Regions from separate parts of the Acidovorax sp. GW823-FHT02H02 genome, predicted to be linked through region 4. Evidence: predicted binding sites of a transcription regulator. Region 4 holds the regulator's gene; each other region holds the start of a gene.
What was found. The regulator sigma-54, encoded in region 4, starts transcription at its own class of promoters, with help from an activator protein. The targets are predictions, from matches to a motif close to TGGCANGNAANCTGCTTT.
Positions count from the first base shown of each region.

Region 1: nirB (nitrite reductase large subunit NirB) is a predicted target of sigma-54. The motif match lies at 1,597-1,614, and genes of this name have one in related genera.
Region 2: exaC (acetaldehyde dehydrogenase ExaC) is a predicted target of sigma-54. The motif match lies at 2,084-2,101, and genes of this name have one in related genera.
Region 3: AC1RDS_RS01010 (ANTAR domain-containing response regulator) is a predicted target of sigma-54. The motif match lies at 2,807-2,824, and genes of this name have one in related genera.

Region 1 is NZ_JBXAJH010000001.1:247,966-252,806, forward strand. It holds gene AC1RDS_RS01180 (efflux transporter outer membrane subunit) at 1-1,401, shown strand, start outside; gene nirB (nitrite reductase large subunit NirB) at 1,771-4,218, shown strand; gene nirD (nitrite reductase small subunit NirD) at 4,287-4,670, shown strand; gene AC1RDS_RS01195 (formate/nitrite transporter family protein) at 4,777-4,841, shown strand, end outside.
Region 2 is NZ_JBXAJH010000015.1:69,709-74,549, forward strand. It holds gene uvrA (excinuclease ABC subunit UvrA) at 1-1,773, shown strand, start outside; gene AC1RDS_RS15985 (helix-turn-helix domain-containing protein) at 1,797-1,988, opposite strand; gene exaC (acetaldehyde dehydrogenase ExaC) at 2,218-3,741, shown strand; gene AC1RDS_RS15995 (DUF779 domain-containing protein) at 3,922-4,329, shown strand; gene AC1RDS_RS16000 (EamA family transporter) at 4,752-4,841, shown strand, end outside.
Region 3 is NZ_JBXAJH010000001.1:207,714-212,554, reverse strand. It holds gene badH (2-hydroxycyclohexanecarboxyl-CoA dehydrogenase) at 1-150, opposite strand, end outside; gene AC1RDS_RS01020 (MarR family winged helix-turn-helix transcriptional regulator) at 282-788, shown strand; gene AC1RDS_RS01015 (MetQ/NlpA family ABC transporter substrate-binding protein) at 1,307-2,092, shown strand; gene AC1RDS_RS01010 (ANTAR domain-containing response regulator) at 2,170-2,796, opposite strand; gene tsaD (tRNA (adenosine(37)-N6)-threonylcarbamoyltransferase complex transferase subunit TsaD) at 2,919-3,962, shown strand; gene AC1RDS_RS01000 (efflux transporter outer membrane subunit) at 4,168-4,841, shown strand, end outside.
Region 4 is NZ_JBXAJH010000014.1:13,318-18,158, reverse strand. It holds gene AC1RDS_RS15065 (THUMP domain-containing class I SAM-dependent RNA methyltransferase) at 1-1,279, opposite strand, end outside; gene AC1RDS_RS15060 (acyl-CoA thioesterase) at 1,276-1,758, opposite strand; gene AC1RDS_RS15055 (RNA polymerase factor sigma-54) at 1,834-3,420, opposite strand; gene lptB (LPS export ABC transporter ATP-binding protein) at 3,533-4,300, opposite strand; gene lptA (lipopolysaccharide transport periplasmic protein LptA) at 4,312-4,841, opposite strand, start outside.

The sequences.
Region 1 (4,841 bases), on a different contig from region 4:
CTGCCCGTGCCGGCCACGCTGCCGGGCACTGAGGCGCAGCCCGGCACCCCTGTGCCCGACTCCGGCCCCATGGGCTGGCAGGACTTCCTGCACGAGCCGCGCCTGCGCGAGCTGGTAGCGCTGGCGCTGCAGAACAACCGTGACCTGCGCGTGGCCGTGCTGGCCATCGAAAAAGCCCGCGCACAATACGGCGTGGAGCAATCCAACCGCTTCCCCGCCGTGGGGGCCACTGGCGCCGGCACGCGCACACGCACCGCCCAGGACCTGACCACCAGCGGCCGCTCGCCCATCAGCAGCCAGTACAGCGCGCAGCTCGGGTTCAGCAGCTACGAGATCGACCTGTTTGGCCGCGTGAAAAACCTCAACGAGGCCGCGCTGCAGGAATTCTTGCGCACCACCGAAAGCCGCCGCAGCGTGCAGCTGAGCCTGGTGGCCGAGGTGGCCAACGCCTGGCTCACGCTGGATGCCGATGGCCGGCGCCTGCGACTGGCGCAAGACACGCTGCGCAGCCGCCAGAAGTCGTTTGAGCTGACCGAGCGCAGCCACGCGCTGGGCGCGGCCTCGGGCCTCACGCTGGCACAAGCCCAGACCACCGTGGACGCGGCCCGCACCGACGTGGCCGCCTTCACCAGCCAGGTGGCGCGCGACCGCAATGCGCTGGCCCTGCTGGTGGGCGCGCCCGTGCCCGCCGCGCTGCTGCCCGAGGGGGTGAACACGGCCGCATCGGCATCGGCATCCACAGAGCCCACGCCCACCCTCGCCCCACCCGCCGCCGCGCTGCTGGCCGTGCCGGCCGGCCTGCCCTCGTCGGTGCTGCTCAACCGCCCCGACGTGCGCGCGGCCGAATACACGCTGCGCGGCGCCTACGCCAGCATTGGCGCTGCGCGGGCCGCGTTCTTCCCCAGCATCACGCTCACGGCGTCGGCGGGCACCGCCAGCAACGCGCTCTCGGGCCTGTTCGACGGCGGCAACGGCACCTGGAGCTTTGCGCCGCAGATCCGTCTGCCCATCTTTGATTCGGGCCGCAACCGCGCCAACCTGCAGATCGCCGAAACCGCGCGCGACACCGCCGTTGCCCAGTACGAAAAGGCCGTGCAGACCGCGTTCCGCGAAGTGGCCGATGCCCTGGCCGACCGCGCCACGCTGGCCGAGCGCCTGCAGGCCCAGCAATCGCTGCAGGCTGCCACGCTGAAGGCACTGCAGCTGTCCGAAGCCCGCTACCGCCTGGGCGCAGACAGCTTCCTGCCCGTACTGGACGCCCAGCGCTCGCTCTACGGCGCGCAGCAGACACTGATCGCGCTGGCACTGGCCGAGCAGGCCAACCGGATCACGCTGTACAAAGTGCTGGGGGGCAGCTGGAGCGACGACACCACGGGCGGCATGGCAACGCCCGGCTCCTGAAGGGGGTGCTTTCGCGCCCACCCGACGGGGAATCCCCCCTGGGGTGCCCATGCACCAAGCTGGCACGGCCGCCACGCAGACCCTGCACCGATATCGACATCGGCTCTGATCTTGCTTTTAACTTGATAGCTGCAAACGCTTGCCAAACAAGCGCTGCAGCAGGGCTTCACTTTAACCACCCATTTTAAGCATCGCTGGCACAGGCCTTGCATAACCCTGGGCGTGGCCAAGGTAGGCCACCTGTTGAGCCCGGTGCAATGGCGGATCGGGCTGACGAAGACGATGGCGTCCCTGCGGGAGTGCTGGCTGCGAAGCCGGTGCACCGCGCGGACGCCTTTTTGTTTTGCCGAAACGCCTACGGGGGTCACGATGAAAAAATCCAGGCTGGTGATGGTGGGAAATGGCATGGCCGGCGTCCGCTCGCTCGAAGAGCTGCTGAAGATTGCGCCCGACCTCTACGACATCACGGTGTTCGGTGCCGAACCGCACCCCAACTACAACCGCATCCTGCTGTCTCCCGTGCTGGCGGGCGAGCAGACCATCGACGAGATCATCCTCAACGACTGGGCCTGGTACCAGGACAACCAGATCACGCTGCACACCGGCTTTACCGTGACCGACGTGGACCGCGTGCACCGCACCGTGCGCGCCACCAACGCCGTGGGCGAAACCATCACCGCCGAATACGACCGCCTGATCATGGCCACGGGCTCCAACCCGTTCATCCTGCCCATCCCCGGCAAAGATTTAAAGGGTGTGCTGGCCTACCGTGACATTGCCGACACGCAGGCCATGATCGATGCCGCAGCCACCTACCAGCACGCCGTCGTCATCGGCGGCGGCCTGCTGGGGCTGGAGGCCGCCAACGGCCTCATGAAGCGCGGCATGCAGGTGACGGTGGTGCATGTGGGCGACTGGCTGATGGAGCGCCAGCTCGACGATGTGGCCGGCAAGATGCTGCAGAAGTCGCTGGCCGAGCGCGGCATGCAGTTTCTGATGAAGGCGCAGACGCAGGAGCTGGTGGGCAACGCCGAAGGTCGCGTGGCCAGCGTCAGGTTCAAGGACGGCACCGAGGTGCCCGCCGACCTGGTGGTGATGGCCGTGGGCATCCGACCCAACACGGCTCTGGCCGAAAAGATGCGCCTGCATGTGAACCGCGGCATCGTGGTGAGCGACACGCTGCAGACCACCACCGACGCGCGCATCTACGCCGTGGGCGAATGCGCCGCGCACCGGGGCATTGCCTATGGCCTGGTGGCCCCGCTGTTCGAGCAGGGCAAGGTGCTGGCCAACCACCTGGCCGAGTTCGGCATTGGCCGCTACCAAGGTTCGCTCACATCCACCAAGCTCAAGGTCACGGGCATCGACCTTTTTTCAGCAGGCGACTTCCAGGGCGGCGAGAACACCGAAGAGATCGTGATGAGCGACCCCTTTGGCGGCGTGTACAAGAAGCTGGTGCTCAAGGACGACAAGCTCGTGGGCGCCTGCCTGTACGGCGACACGGTGGACGGCAGCTGGTACTTCAAGCTGCTGCGCGACGGCCGCACGGTGAACGACATCCGCGACAAGCTGATGTTTGGCGAAAGCAACATCGGCGACGCAGGCCACCAGGGCCAGAACAAGGCCGCCGCCATGGCCGACAGCGACGAGGTCTGCGGCTGCAACGGCGTGACCAAGGGCGCCATCTGCAAGGCCATCAAGGACAAGGGCCTGTTCACGCTCGATGAAGTGCGCAAGCACACCAAGGCCAGCGCATCGTGCGGCTCGTGCACCGGCCTGGTCGAGCAGATCATCATGTTCACGGCGGGCGGTGACTACAGCGCCACGCCCAGGACCAAGGCGATCTGCGGTTGCACCGACCACGGCCACCAGGCGGTGCGCGAGGCGATCCGCACCAACAAGCTGCTGTCCATTGCCGATGTCTTTCATTTCATGGAATGGAAGACGCCCAATGGCTGCGCCACCTGCCGCCCCGCCGTCAACTACTACCTCATCAGCACCTGGCCCAAGGACGCCAAGGACGACCCGCAAAGCCGCGCCATCAACGAACGCAGCCACGCCAACATCCAGAAAGACGGCACCTACAGCGTCATCCCGCGCATGTGGGGCGGCGAGACCACGGCCGACGAGCTGCGCCGCATTGCCAATGCGGTGGACAAATACAAGATTCCCACCGTGAAGGTGACAGGCGGCCAGCGCATTGACCTCTTGGGCGTGAAGAAGGAAGACCTGCAGGCGGTGTGGAAGGACATCGGCATGCCCAGCGGCCACGCCTACGCCAAGGCCCTGCGCACCGTGAAGACCTGCGTGGGCAGCGAATGGTGCCGCATGGGTACGCAGGACAGCACGCAGATGGGCAAGGACCTGGAGCGCGCCATGTGGCGCATGTACGCACCGCACAAGGTCAAGTTTGCCGTGAGCGGCTGCCCGCGCAATTGCGCCGAGGCCGGCATCAAGGACGTGGGCATCATCGGCGTGGACAGCGGCTGGGAGATGTACGTGGCCGGCAACGGCGGCATCAAGACCGAGGTGGCGCACTTCTTCACCAAGCTCAAGACCGCCGAGGAAGTGCTGGAGTACACCGGCGCGTTCTGCGAGCTGTACCGCCAGGAGGGCTGGTACCTGGAGCGCACCGTGCACTACGTGAACCGCGTGGGCCTCGACTACGTGAAAAAACGCATCCTCGAAGACCACGCCGGCCGCCAGGCGCTGTGGGAGCAGCTGCAGTTCGCGCTCGATGGCGAGCCCGATCCGTGGTTCGAGCTGGACAAGGCAGCGGTGGACCAGCGGCAGTTCATCCCGATCGCCGCGGTCTGAAAGTTTTCATCTCAAAAGTGCCCTCAGCGTTTTACCGACAGGCGCAAGAAGCCACAAAAGGAATAGCAATGACCGAATGGACATCCATCTGCCGCGTGGACGATATCCCCGTGCTGGGCTCGCGCCGCGTGGCCCGCGAAAAAGGCCTGGACGTGGCGGTGTTCCGCAGCGCGTCCAACGAGATCTTTGCCTTGCTCGACCGCTGCCCGCACAAGGGCGGGCCCCTGAGCCAGGGCATTGTTTTCGGCACCAGCGTGGCCTGCCCCATGCACAACTGGACCATTGGCCTGTGCGACGGCCAGGCCGCCGCCCCCGACGAGGGCTGCACGCCCCCATTTCAGGTGCGGGTGGAGGACGGCACCGTGCTGCTCAACACCCACGAACTGGCCCACCACGCCGTGAGCGAAACGCGCCCCATCGCAGGGCCGCAACGGCGCACCCCGGCGGCGTGATCCCACGCCAGCCCGGCTGGCTTGCCACGCTTAGCGTGCAGGCCGGCATCCACCGCACCCTTGGCAACCCTGGCACCGCTCCCAGACAGACCGCAGAAAGAAACCCATGGCCTATCTCGTCCCCTCCGAATTCGTCACCAAAATGGTGGACGCCGGCGAATCCAAGATCTA
Region 2 (4,841 bases), on a different contig from region 4:
GCCCGCTACCGCGGCACCCAGCCCTGCCCCGAATGCCAGGGCCAGCGCCTGCGCCGCGAGGCCCGCCATGTGAAGCTGGGCGAGGGGGCGCAGGCCCGCGCCATCTATGAGGTGAGCCACGCCACGCTGAGCGATGCCCATGCCTGGTTCAACGACCTCAAGCTCACCGGCGCCAAGGCCGAGATTGCCGACAAGGTGGTGCGCGAGATCGCCACGCGGCTGCAGTTTCTGAACGACGTGGGCCTGAGCTATTTGAGCCTGGACCGCAGCGCCGAGACCCTCTCCGGCGGCGAGGCGCAGCGCATCCGCCTGGCGTCACAGATCGGCTCGGGCCTGACGGGCGTGATGTATGTGCTGGACGAGCCCAGCATCGGCCTGCACCAGCGCGACAACGACCGCCTGATTGCCACGCTGCAGCACCTGCGCGACATCGGCAACAGCGTGATCGTGGTCGAGCACGACGAAGACATGATGCGCGCCGCCGACCAGGTGATCGACATGGGCCCCGGCGCCGGCGTGCACGGCGGCCGCGTGATGGCGCAGGGCACGTACGACGAAGTGCGCGCCAATGCGCAGTCGCTCACGGGCCAGTACCTGTCGGGTGCGCGCACCATTGCCGTGCCCCGGCGCCGCACGCCCTGGCTGCCGGTGCTGGAGCCGGCCGCGCCGGTGGTCGAGGCCAAGGCCAAGTCGCGCTTTCCGCAGACCGAGGCCAGCAAGCGCCGCGCCGAGCGCATGGCCGAGCACCATGCCCGCCAGGGCGCCGTGCAGGCGCTGCGCGTGGCGGGCGCCACGGGCAACAACCTGCAGGACGTGACGGTGGATTTCCCCGTGGGGCTGCTCACCTGCGTGACGGGCGTGTCGGGCTCGGGCAAGAGCACGCTGGTCAACGACACGCTCTACAAGGCCGTGGCGCGCCAGCTGTACCGCGCGCACGACGAGCCTGCGCCGCACGAAGAGATCGTGGGCATCGAATACTTCGACAAGGTCATCAACGTCGATCAGTCGCCCATCGGCCGTACGCCGCGCAGCAACCCCGCCACCTACACCGGCCTGTTCACGCCCATCCGCGAGCTGATGGCCGAGGTCAACACCGCCAGGGAGCGCGGCTACGGCCCCGGCCGCTTTTCCTTCAACGTGGCCGGTGGCCGCTGCGAGGCCTGCCAGGGCGACGGCGTGGTGAAGGTGGAGATGCACTTTCTGCCCGACGTGTACGTGCCTTGCGACGTGTGCCACGGCCAGCGCTACAACCGCGAGACGCTCGAAGTGCTGTGGAAGGGCAAGAACATCGCGCAGATCCTGGAGCTGACGGTCGAGGACGCCGCCGCCTACTTCAAGGACGTGCCCACCATCGCGCGCAAGCTGCAGACGCTGCTCGACGTGGGCCTGTCGTACATCCGCCTGGGCCAGAGCGCCACCACGCTCTCGGGCGGCGAGGCGCAGCGCGTGAAGCTGGCGCAGGAGCTATCGAAGCGCGACACCGGTCGCACGCTCTACATCCTGGACGAGCCCACCACCGGCCTGCACTTTGCCGACATCGACCTGCTGCTCAAGGTGCTGCACCAGCTGCGCGATGCGGGCAACACCATCGTCATCATCGAGCACAACCTCGACGTCATCAAAACCGCCGACTGGCTCATCGACATGGGCCCCGAGGGCGGCGCGGGCGGCGGCACCGTGGTGGGCGTGGGCACGCCCGAGGAACTGGCGGCCAACCCGGCCAGCCACACGGGGCGGTATCTGGCACCGTATTTGGGACAGATATCTGGATGAAAATGGCTTCTCGCGCATATCCATCAGGCGTCGAGAGCTATTGCATTGAGGGCTGATCCATGCGTGCGTGAAGCCAGCTTGCGGTACAGCGTCTGGCGGCTGATGCCCAGCTGGCGCGTTGCCTGTGACAGGTTGCCGCGTGCGGCTTGCAGGGCCTGGTCGATGGCCGTGCTGGACAGTTGCTGCAAGCTCAATGCGCCGGGGGGTAAAGGCATGGGCGCAAGGTGGGCGCCAACTGTTCCAGTTCGTGACAGGTGTCGCGGCCCGGCACAGTGCGGTGTTGTCCGTCGCGACAGGTCTACACCCTGGCCGGCAGAAAAACTCCAATGAAATCAAGGCCCCACGCGCCGGCGCGTGCTGGCATGCGTCTTGAGTAGAGGGTGGGTATCGGACGGACCCGCAGGGTCGGCCCGATGCACACAACCCTCGCAGGAGACATGCACCATGACCGTTTACGCAGCCCCCGGCGCCGCTGGCGCCAAGATCGCCTACCAGCCCCGGTACAACAACTTCATCGGCGGCCAGTTCGTGCCCCCGGTCAAGGGCCAATACTTTGATGTGATCTCGCCGGTCAACGGCAAGGTCTACACCCAGGCCGCCCGCTCCACCGCCGAAGACATCGAGCTGGCGCTGGACGCCGCGCACGCCGCAAGCGACGCCTGGGGCAAGACCGACGCCGCCACGCGCGGCAACATCCTGCTGAAGATTGCTGACCGCATCGAACAGAACCTGGAGCTGCTGGCCTATGCCGAAACCGTGGACAACGGCAAGGCCATCCGCGAGACGCTGAACGCCGACATCCCGCTCACCGTGGACCATTTCCGCTACTTTGCGGGCTGCGTGCGGGCACAAGAAGGTGCCCTCTCCAACATCGACGAGAACACCGTGGCGTACCACATCCAGGAGCCGCTCGGCGTGGTGGGCCAGATCATTCCGTGGAACTTCCCCATCCTGATGGCGGCCTGGAAGCTGGCCCCTGCGATTGGTGCGGGCAACTGCGTGGTGCTCAAGCCGGCAGAGTCCACGCCCATCTCCATCCTCATCCTGGCCGAGCTGATTGCCGACCTGCTGCCGCCCGGCGTGCTCAACATTGTCAACGGCTTTGGCCGCGAGGCCGGCATGCCGCTGGCCACGAGCAAGCGCATCGCCAAGATTGCGTTCACCGGCTCCACCAGCACCGGCCGCGTGATTGCGCAGGCCGCCGCCAACAACCTCATCCCCGCCACGCTGGAGCTGGGCGGCAAGAGCCCCAACATCTTCTTTGCCGATGTGATGGACAAGGACGATGCGTTTCTGGACAAGGCCATCGAAGGCCTGGTGCTGTTCGCGTTCAACCAGGGCGAGGTCTGCACCTGCCCATCGCGCGCGCTGATCCAGGAATCGATCTATGACAAGTTCATGGAGCGTGTCCTGAAGCGCGTGGCCGCCATCCAGCACCAGAACCCGCTCGACACCGACAGCATGATGGGCGCCCAGGCCAGCAAGGAGCAGCTCACCAAGATCCTGAGCTACCTCGACCTGGGCAAGCAGGAAGGCGCCGAGGTGCTGGCCGGCGGCGGCCAGGCCCACCTGGGCGGCGACCTGGAGGGCGGCTACTACGTGCAGCCCACGCTGTTCAAGGGCCACAACAAGATGCGCATCTTCCAGGAAGAAATCTTCGGCCCCGTGCTGGCCGTTACCACCTTCAAGGACGAGGCCGAGGCGCTGGCGATTGCCAACGACACGCTGTACGGCCTGGGCGCCGGCGTGTGGAGCCGCAATGGCAATGTCGCCTACCGCATGGGCCGCGCGATCAAGGCCGGGCGCGTGTGGACCAACTGCTACCACGCCTACCCCGCGCACGCGGCGTTTGGCGGCTACAAGGAATCGGGCATCGGGCGTGAGACGCACAAGATGATGCTGGACCACTACCAGCAAACGAAGAACCTGCTCGTCAGCTACAGCGAAAACAAGCTAGGCTTCTTCTGAGGGGCGGCGGCCCACAGACCGTCCCTGGCGTCGTTGCTCCGTCTTGCCGTAGCGTTGCTACTGTCTGCGACGGAGACGCCTAGCCAGAAACGGCCTGTGAACCGCAGGACACGCTGCTGGCGGCGCGTTGTTCCAACGCGCCGCTTTTTGCTTCTTTTGCATCGCACGCTGGAGACAACCATGGTCGAAAAAGTCATCGCCACCCCCGCCGCGCTGGAGCTGGTGGCCTTTCTGCAAACCAAGCACGGCCCCGAATTGATGTTCCACCAGTCGGGCGGCTGCTGCGACAACAGCGCGGCCAACTGCTATCTGCCCGGCGAGATCACGATGGGTGCGGGCGACGTGTACCTGGGCGACATCGGCGGCTGCCCGTTCTACATCGGGCGCGCGCAGTACGAGACCTGGAAACACACGCAGCTCATCATCGATGTGATCGAGGGAACGGGTGGCACCTTCTCGCTGGAGGGGCCGGAGGGCAAGGCCTTCCACACCCGTTCCCGCGTGTTCACCGCGGTGGAATTGGCAGAGCTGGCAAGGGAAGGCGAACGGGGTGTTGCATCGCCACCGCTGTTGAACAGCGAGAAATAATGCCCAAAACCGCCTCAAATGCGCATCTGGCGCGGATTTCGCCCACGATGTCGGTCACGCGGCGGATGGCGCCCACCACCTCATGGCCCTGCTCGGCTACCGTGCCGGCGGCCAGGGCAGACGGCAAAACCATGCGGGGCTGCACCATCCGTAGCGCAATGCATGGATTGCTCGCGCAAAGTGGTATTACGCTCACATCAGGCGATGGCGGCAGCTGCTCGATCGCTTGGGGGCTATCGGCAGGCTGCAGACGCTGGTGAATAATGTCTGGCGTCCCTTTTGCGGAGATCCCCCAGCATGCATTCCATCACCTTGCGCTTTCTGGCCCGCTGTGGCGCACCATCGCCATCCGGCCGCATCCTGGGGGGAATCGTCTTGCGCTGGGCCGACGAAGCGGCGCGCGCTGCGCAGTAAGGCGGCAAATGCCTGCTGCACCTGGCCCGATGCGGGGCCGCGATCTTCTGGCCGCGCTGGCGGTGGTGGTGCTCTGGGGCGTGAACTTCGTGGCCATG
Region 3 (4,841 bases), on a different contig from region 4:
GATGTCGGCGGCCACTTTTTCAGCGGCGGCGAGGTTCATGTCAAACACGGCCACCTTGGCACCTTCCGCTGCAAAACGCCGGCAGGTGGCGCTGCCGATGCCACCGCCGCCGCCGGTCACGATGACGGTCTGATTCTTGAGTCCTTGCATGTGCTTTCTCTCCTGGTCAGGGGTTGCTATGCTTGCCGTGTTAGGGATTGCGACAGGCATTTAAGTAAATATGTTGCATATAGTAGGTCTGATATTTCCTGAAAACAAGACCGGAAACCAAGAGGAAAATAATGGAAAACCCTAGACGTAAAAGAGATTATGCGAAATCTGAACTGGCCAACAGGCTTTTCTTCAGACTCTATCAATGTGCAAATATGTTGCATAAAACTGGCTCTCGTGCAGTCGAATCCGAGGGGTTGACAACGCAGCAGTGGGCGGTGCTGGGTGCGCTGTCGCGCGAGCCCGCGGGCATGAGCATCGGGGCGCTGGCGCGCTATCTGATGATGAGCCGGCAGAACCTGGCCGGCCTGATCAGTCGCATGGAGCGCGAGGGCCATGTGAGTAGCGCCCCTGACGGGCGTGACCGGCGTTCACGCCTGGTTGCGATGACGCAGGCAGGGCGCCACACTTGGGAGCATGCAGCCCAGGTCAAGATCGAGGCCTACTACGCGCAGGCGCTGGAGGGTTTTTCGGTCAGCGACCAAGTGCATGCGCTGCACTATCTGCTGAAGCTGTTGGACAACATGCAGCGCATCGATGCCGCGCAGGGTGCGGCAGAGGGAGAGGAGCCCGTTTGAGAAGCGTCAGGCCGCCAGTTCGCCCCCGATGGCGGCAGCGGCAGGCCTGTCTTCGCGCAGGCTGGGGCCTCGCTCACCTTGATGCAGCCCGCCTGGCCCGCACCTTCATCGGTCGAGTGGCAGCTGGCATCACCTGGGGCTTGTTGGTCTCGGAACGTGTTCACGATCTTTTCATGGCCGCGCAAGTGCCTTGCCGGAATGGGGTGCAAGGCGCGGTGCGCAGCCAATAGCCCGTGCTATTGGCAAGCGCCGCAACGCCGCAGACCGCCCGGCAAGGCACTTGCCCGCAGGGTTGGGGCGAAATCGGGCTATTGGACGCCCCGGCATTGCGTCAAGCATCTCCGGCGCAAACGAGATGCGAGCGGATTGCCTTGTATATAAAACCTCATTTTTATATCAAGAAATAGCTAAAGAACCGACTTCCGGCGGCATGGCTGTTTACACTTGCTGTCCAGTTCAGGGTTATCCCGTATTTTTGGGGCCCTGCCGTGTATTCATCCGTTGAAAGAGCCCCCCTCATGTTGAAGAAGACCCTGTCCGCACTGGCCCTCGCCGCCCTGGCCGTCAGCGCCCATGCCGCCGACGTACTGAAAGTGGCCGCCACGGCCGTGCCGCACGCCGAGATCCTGAATTTCGTGAAACCCCAGCTCAAGGCCCAGGGTGTGGATCTGCAGGTCAAGGAGTTCAGCGACTATGTGCAGCCCAACATGGCCGTGGAGGACAAGCAGCTCGATGCCAACTTCTTCCAGCACCAGCCCTACCTGGACAGCTTCAACAAGGACCGCAAGACCAGCCTGGTGCAAGTGCCGGGCGGCAAGGTGCATGTGGAGCCCTTCGGCGCCTATTCCAGCAAGATCAAGAACCTGAAGGACCTCAAGGACGGCGCCACGGTGGCCATTCCCAACGATCCGTCCAATGGCGGTCGCGCCCTGATCCTGCTGGCCAAGCAGGGGCTGATCGGGCTGAAGGACCCCAAGAGCCTCACGCCCACGCCGCTCGATGTGGTCAAGAGCCCCAAGAAGCTGAAGTTCAAGGAACTCGAAGCGCCGCTGCTGCCCCGTGCGCTGGCCGACGTGGACCTGGCCCTGATCAATACCAACTATGCGATCGAAGCCAAGCTCAACCCCACCAAGGACGCCTTGTTCATCGAAGGTGCCGACTCGCCCTACACCAACATCGTGGCTGCCCGTGCCGACCGTGCCAACGACGCCAGCATTGCCAAGCTGATCAAGGCCCTGCACAGCGCCGAGGTGAAGAAATTCATCCAGGAAAAATACAAGGGTGCCGTGGTTCCGGCGTTCTGAGCGCGCCTGCACGATCTCTGCGCAACCTGCAAAGCGCTGCCTTCGGGTGGCGCTTTTTTTCCTGGGCGGTTGGCGCCTCAGCCCAGCAGATCGACCATGTCGAGCATCCGCCTGGCTACTTCGCCCAGCTTCAGGCCCTTGTCCATGGCGGTTTTGCGCAGTTTTTCGTAGGCCGCCTGTTCGGTGAGGCCCTGGCGCTGCATCAGCACGCCCTTGGCGCGGTCGATGGTCTTGCGGTCCTGCAGCTCGGTTCTGGCGTCGGCCAGTTCGGTGCGCAGTGCCTGCTCGTGCGCAAAGCGCGCCATGGCCACATCCAGGATGGGGCGGATGCGCTGGGGCGCCAGCCCGGCCACGATGTAGGCCGACACGCCGGCGGCCACGGCGTCTTTCACATGCGTGGTGTCCTCGTCATTGGTGAACATGACGATGGGGCGGCGTGCGTCGCGGGTGGCCATCACCACATGTTCGAGGGCGTCGCGGGCCTCGCTTTCTGCGTCCACGATGATCAGGTCGGGCTGCAGCTGGGCCAGCCGCTCGCCCAGAAACACATCGGCCGGCAGCGTGGCAATGAGGTTGAAGTTGTTTTCCAGCAGGCCGATGCGCAGCGCCCGCGAGCGTTCCGCCTGTGCGGCGGCGTGTTCGTCGTCGGGGTCGGCAATGGCCAGGTCGGGGGCCACCACCACAATGCGCAGGGCGTCGGTCATGCCGCAGCAACAAGCAAGATTTACGCCACATGTTGGTGCGCCGGGATGGTGCACGCTGTGGGCGTTGGCTGTGAGTTGGCGGTGGACCCGACTGGGCAGGCGCCGGGTTTTACACTCGGGGCATGAGCTTGCTGATCCTGGGTATTGAATCTTCGTGCGATGAAACCGGCGTGGCGCTGGTCCGCTCCACCGGCGGGGTGGCCGTGCCCAGCTTGCTGGCGCATGCCTTGCACAGCCAGATCGAGATGCACCAGGCCTATGGCGGCGTGGTGCCCGAGCTGGCCAGCCGCGACCATATCCGCCGCGTGCTGCCGCTGACCGAGGCCGTCATGGCCGAAGCGGGCCAGCACCTGGCCGACGTGGATGTGGTGGCCTACACCCGCGGGCCGGGCCTGGCCGGTGCACTGCTGGTGGGCGCTGGCGTGGCCTGCGCGCTGGGCGCCGCACTCGACAAGCCCGTGCTGGGCGTGCACCACCTCGAAGGGCATTTGCTGTCGCCCTTTTTGAGTGCCGACCCGCCGGAATTTCCCTTCGTGGCCTTGCTGGTGTCGGGCGGCCACACGCAGCTCATGCGGGTGGACGGCGTGGGCCGCTACGAACTGCTGGGCGAAACCATCGACGATGCGGCCGGCGAGGCGTTTGACAAGTCGGCCAAGCTCATGGGCCTGGGCTACCCTGGCGGGCCCGCGCTGTCGCGCCTGGCCGAGCAGGGCGACCCGGCGGCCTTCAAGCTGCCGCGCCCCTTGCTGCACAGCGGCAACCTTGATTTTTCCTTTGCCGGGCTCAAGACCGCCGTGCTCACCCAGGCCAAGAAGCTCGGGGATGCGCTGGAGGCGCGCAAGCCCGACCTGGCCGCGAGTACCGAGGCGGCGATTGTGGAAGTGCTGGTGAAAAAAACGCTCACGGCCCTGAAGCAGACGGGCTTGAAGCGCGTGGTGGTGGCGGGTGGCGTGGGCGCCAACCGGCATTTGCGCGCCCAGCTCGATGCGGCTTGCGCGCAGGGCAAGGTGCGCGTGCACTACCCCGAGCTGCACCTGTGCACCGACAACGGCGCCATGATCGCCATGGCGGCCGCCATGCGGCTGCAGGCGGGCCAGCAGATGGCCAACCGCGCCTATGCGTTCGACGTCAAACCCCGCTGGCCGCTGGACGCCCTGGGGGGCTGAATTGCGGGGGCGTTGACCGGCGCCGCTACGCAGGGATCGTTCGGGTGCAATGTGCGGCAGCTTTACCCGGGCTTCACTTGGCTGTAGCGGGCAGGACATGACTGAACCGCACAATGGGGCCTGCCATGCACGCTGCCTCTATGCCATGAATGAACGTTCCTTTGCCACCGCAGCGCATCCTGCGCAGCGCGCCCCTTTTCGCCGGATGGGCGCTGTTTCACCCTGGTGGTTGACCTCGGCCGTGGCCCTGCTGGCCGGCTGTGCCAGCCTGGCGCCACCCGACAGCCGGCAGCCGCAGACACCGGTGCCGCCCGCATGGTCCGCGCCAACTGCTGCGGACATGCCCGCCACCTCCCTGGCGCAATGGTGGCAGCGGTTCAACGACCCGCAGCTCACGCAGCTGGTCACGCAGGCCCTGCAGGCCAACACCAGCGTGCGCAGCGCGCAAGCCGCCTTGCAGCAGGCGCGCGCCCAGGTGGATGTGCAGGCTGCCGGCCTGCTGCCCAGCGTGGGGGCTTCGGCTTCGGCGCAGCGCAGCCGGGCCTCGAACAGCACGGGCAACAATTTTCAGGCGGGGTTTGACGCCAGCTGGGAGCCCGATGTATTTGGCCGCCTGCGCAGCGGCGTGAACGCCAGCCAGGCCGATGCCCGGGCCGCCGAGGCCAGCCTGGCCGACGTGCAGGTGTCGCTGGCCGCCGAAACCGCCGTGAACTACGTCGAGCTGCGGGGCCTGCAGCAGCGGCTGGCCATTGCGCGCAGCAACCTGGCGAGCCAGCAGGAGACGCTGCAGATCACCCAGTGGCGCCTGCAGGCCGGGCTGACCACCTCGCTGGTGGCCGAGCAGGCCCGTGCGGCGGCCGAGCAGACGGCAGCGCAGAT
Region 4 (4,841 bases):
GGGCCTTGGGGGCTGCACCATCGGCGGCACGCGGCGCGCGCACCGAGCCCTTGACCATGTCGAAGCGGAACAGCCGGCATTCGATGGGGCCGTTCCACATCGGCACGCGGCGCGATTCCTTCAGGCGCATCTTGCCGGGCAGTTTGAGGTCGGGTGTGAGCATCCAGGCCTGCCAGCCGGCGTAGTTCTTCTTCCAGTGCGCGGCGAGCTGGCTGAAGAACTCGCCACCATCGTCGGTGTGCGCCTCTTCGCGGCCCACGGCCAGGCCCTGGGCGCGGTCGGCCGCGCGCTCACTGGCGTTGCGGCCCGCCGTGCCGGCGGCAGCGATGCGCTCGCCGTAGGGCGGGTTCAGCAGCATCACGCCGGGCTGCTCGCAGGGCGGCATGCGCTGCAGGGCATCGCCACCGCGCAGCTGCACGGCATCGGCCACGCCGGCGCGCTCGGCATTGCGCTGGGCAAAATCGACCATGCGGAAGGCGACATCACTGCCAAAAATGGGCACGGCGCTTTTCTGTATGGCGCCTTCAGCCTCGTTTTTGATAGCAGTCCAGACATGGGCCTGGAACGGCAGCAGTTTCTCGAACGCAAAGCGGCGCAGCATGCCGGCCGGGATGCGGCAGGCGATCTGCGCGGCCTCGACCACGATGGTGCCGCTGCCGCAGCAGGGGTCGTACAGGGGCTGGGGGTTGTCGCCCAGCGGGTCCCAGCCGCTGGCGGCGATCATGGCGGCGGCCAGGGTTTCCTTCAGCGGGGCGTCGCCCTTGTCCTCGCGCCAGCCGCGCTTGAACAGCGGCTCGCCCGAGGTGTCGATGTAGATCGTGGCCTCGTCGGTGGTCAGGTGCAGGTGGATGCGCACGTCGGGCCACTGCGTATTCACGTCGGGCCGCACGCCGCTCTTGTGGCGGAAGCGGTCGGCCACGGCATCCTTGACCTTGAGGCCCGCAAAATTGAGGCTTTGCAGCGGGCTGTGCTGCGCCGTCACCTCGACCTTGAAGGTCTGGCGCGTGGTGAACCAGATCTCCCAGGCCACGTCGCTGGCCATGCCATAGAGGTCGTTCTCGGAACGGTAGGGCCGGTGCGCCAGCTGTACCAGCACACGCTGGGCCAGGCGGCTGTGCAGGTTGAGCAGCAGCGCATGGCGCCACGAGGCGCGCAGCAGCACACCTCCCCGGCCCACCAGCAGGTCTTGCCCGGTGAGGCCGGTGATGGCGTGCACCTCGTCGGCCAGGTAGCCCTCGACGCCAGCGGCGCAAGGGAGAAAAAGTTGGAGGTGGTTCATGTCGATGGGGAGGATACGCGCTCGGGCACGGCGGGGGAACCGGGCTCACCCGCGCGGGCCAGCAGCAGCTGGCGGATGGAGTCCGGGATGGGGGCGACCTTGCGGCTGGCCTTGCCGATGAAGACAATGCCGATCTTGCCGCGCGCCACTTCGCGGCCCGAGGTGGTCTCGGTCATGCAGAACACCAGGTCGAAGCCGTAGCGGTTGAAGTCCGCCGGCGCCATCTCCACCCGCATGGTTTCGCCATGGAAACCTTCGGACTTGTACTGCGCCACGATATCGCCCACCACGATGGACAGGCCACCCACATCCGCCTCGGGGTAGCCCAAGGACTGAAAAAAGCGCACCCGCGCTTCGGACACCAGGGTGAGCAACTGCGCGTTGTCCAGGTGACCGCCCTGGTTGACGTGGCTGATGTAGATCTGCAGCTCGGTGGCAAAGCCGAAATGCGCGGGAAGGTCGAAGACGATGCGGGCCATGGCGTGGAAAGCGGGGTGATGGGTGAAAAAACAGCCAACAGGGCACGCTGCGGCAGGCGCGCGCGCCCACAAAGGCTACAGCGCCTTGCGCAGATTGGCCGGCGCGATCTTGAGCGCCTCGCGGTACTTGGCCACGGTGCGGCGCGCGCACTCGATGCCCTGCTCCTTGAGCATTTCGGCGATCTGGCTGTCGGACAGCGGCTTGGCGGGGCTTTCGGCCGCCACGAACTGCTTGATCAGCGCGCGCACCGCCGTGCTCGATGCGTTGCCGCCGGTTTCGGTGCCCAGGCCGGAGCCAAAGAAGTATTTGAGCTCGTAGGTGCCGATCGGCGTCGCCATGTACTTGGCGGTGGTCACGCGGCTGATGGTGGACTCGTGCAGCCCCAGCTCGTCGGCGATGTCGCGCAGCACCAGCGGGCGCATGGCCAGCTCGCCATGGGTGAAGAAGTTCTTTTGCCGTTCCACGATGGCACGCGAGACGCGCAGTATGGTGTCGAAGCGCTGCTGGATGTTCTTGATGAACCAGCGCGCCTCCTGCAGGCGCTGCTGCATGCCCTGGTGGCCCTCGCCACCCTTGTGGCCGCGCAGGGCGCCGGCGTAGATGTCGTGCACGCGCAGGCGCGGCATGACGTCGGGGTTGAGCTGCACGATGAAGTTCTGCTGGCCCCCGCCATTGGCGCGCCCGGATTTGCGCACGATGACGTCGGGCACGATGATGTTGCGCTCCACATCGGCAAAGCGGCGGCCGGGGCGCGGCTCCAGGCGGGCGATCAGCGCCATGGCGGCACGCGTGCGCTCTTCGCCATCGCCGCACAGCTGCGTCAGGCGCCGGATGTCGCGGCGGGCCAGCATCTCCAGCGGCTGCTGGCAGATGCGCAGCGCGGTCTGCACGGTATCGGGGTCGATCTCGCTGTCTTCGTCGGCGGCCAGGGCCTTGAGCTGCAAGGTCAGGCACTCGGCCAGGCCGCGCGCGCCCACGCCCACAGGCTCCAGGCTTTGCAGCAGGTGCTGGGCCACCGTGAAGCGGTGCACCAGTTCTTCGATCTGCTCCAGGTCGTCGGGCCCGGCCAGGCCGATGGCGAGCTCTTCGAGCGGCTCTTCGAGGTAGCCGTCATCGTTGAGCGATTCGATGAGAAAGCGCAGCGCGGCGCGGTCGAGCTCGGACAGGCGCAGCGCCAGCGCCTGGCGGTGCAGGAAGGCCGTCAGTGATTCCTGCGAGCGGGCCAGTTCGGTGGCGTCGGCCTCGTCGCCTTCGGCGTCGTTGCGGTTGCGGGCGGGCGCATCGCCGCCCCACTCGGCGTCATTGGGCGCCATTTCCACCGTGCCGTCGCCGCTCCAGTCGGGCTCGTCCGCACCGGCGCTGGCCGTTTCAGCATCATTTGGGTTTTCAGCGCTTGTGTTGCCTGCGCTGGCAGCCCCTGAAAAAAGAGCGTCGTCCGCGCTGTAGTCGTCGGCCTGTGCGGGCGTGTCGGCGGCTTCCAGGCCAAACTCCTCGCGCGGCGCTTCATCGGCCGTGCGCTCCAGAAAGGGGTTCTCGTCGAGCATCTGCTCGACTTCCTGCGACAGCTCCAGCGTCGACAGCTGCAACAACCGGATCGATTGCTGCAACTGCGGCGTGAGCGACAGGTGCTGCGAAACGCGCAGCGAAAGGCCGGGCTTCATGCCACTGCCAACGCAAGGGCACCAATCAGCCCGTCGCCCGGCCGCCCGAAGGCGGGCCGGTGCCCCTGGGGGGGCAGCGACCACACGAAATGAGGAAGCGTGGGGGCCATGCTCACATCCGGAAGTGTTCGCCGAGATAGACGCGACGCACCTCGGCGTTGTCAACGATTTCGGACGGCGTGCCCTGGGCCAGGACATGGCCGTCGCTGATGATGAAGGCGTGGTCGCAGATGCCCAGCGTTTCGCGCACGTTGTGGTCGGTGATCAGCACACCGATGCCGCGCGCCTTCAGGAAACCGATGATGCGCTGGATCTCGATGACGGCAATCGGGTCGATGCCGGCGAAGGGCTCGTCGAGCAGGATGAAGCGCGGCTGGGTGGCCAGCGCGCGGGCGATCTCGACCCGGCGGCGCTCGCCGCCCGACAGGGCCAGGGCCGGCGAATCGCGCAGATGGTCCACGCGCAACTCCTGCAGCAAGGCTGTGAGGCGTGCTTCGATCTCCTTCCGGGCGAGCGGTTTGCCGTCGTCGCCCCGCTGCAGCTCCAGCACGGCGCGCACGTTTTCCTCGACGTTCAGCTTGCGAAAGATCGACGCCTCTTGCGGCAGATAGGACAGCCCCAGACGCGAGCGCCGGTGGATGGGCATGTCCGCAACCGAGTGGCCATCGATGCGGATGTCACCGCCATCGCAGCGCACCAGGCCCACGATCATGTAGAACGAAGTGGTCTTGCCCGCGCCATTGGGACCGAGCAAGCCCACCACCTCGCCCTTTTGCACGACCAGCGACACATCCTTGACGACCTTGCGGCTGCCATAGGACTTTTCGAGGTGCGCAACTTCCAGGCGGCTGCCCGCCTGGGTGTCAGGGCTTGTGTTCACGGTCGCTGCACTCACTTGCTTGCGCCGCCGAGGGTGTTGCTGGGGCGCAGCACCGGCCCGCTGGCAGCAGGGGCTGGGGTAGCGGCAGGAGGTTGCTCCTTGGGCGACAGCACGGCGCGCACGCGCCCGCCGGGGGCGGGTGCATCCCCCGCTGTGCTGGCGGGCGATTTCTTTTGCCCATCGACAGTGAACACATCGGTGAGGTTGTTGTAGACGATGACGGCGCCCGAGACCTCATCGGTCACCACCGATTCCCGGTAGCGGCGCATTTCGGCACGGGTGATGAAGCGCACATTGTCAGCACGGCCGTCGTATTCGATGACCTCGCCCTCCCCTTCGATGAACTCGTCCGGGGCGCCGGCCAAGCTGTCGCGTTTTTGCCGGAAGAACGCGCGCTTGCCGGGCTCTGCCGTCACCACGCCGTACTGGTAGCCATCGGCATCCTGGCGTACATCCAGTTGTGCACCGCGCAGCACGATGGTGCCCTTGGTCATGACCACCCGGCCCGTGAACACGCTGGTCTGCTTGAGCTCATCGTGGC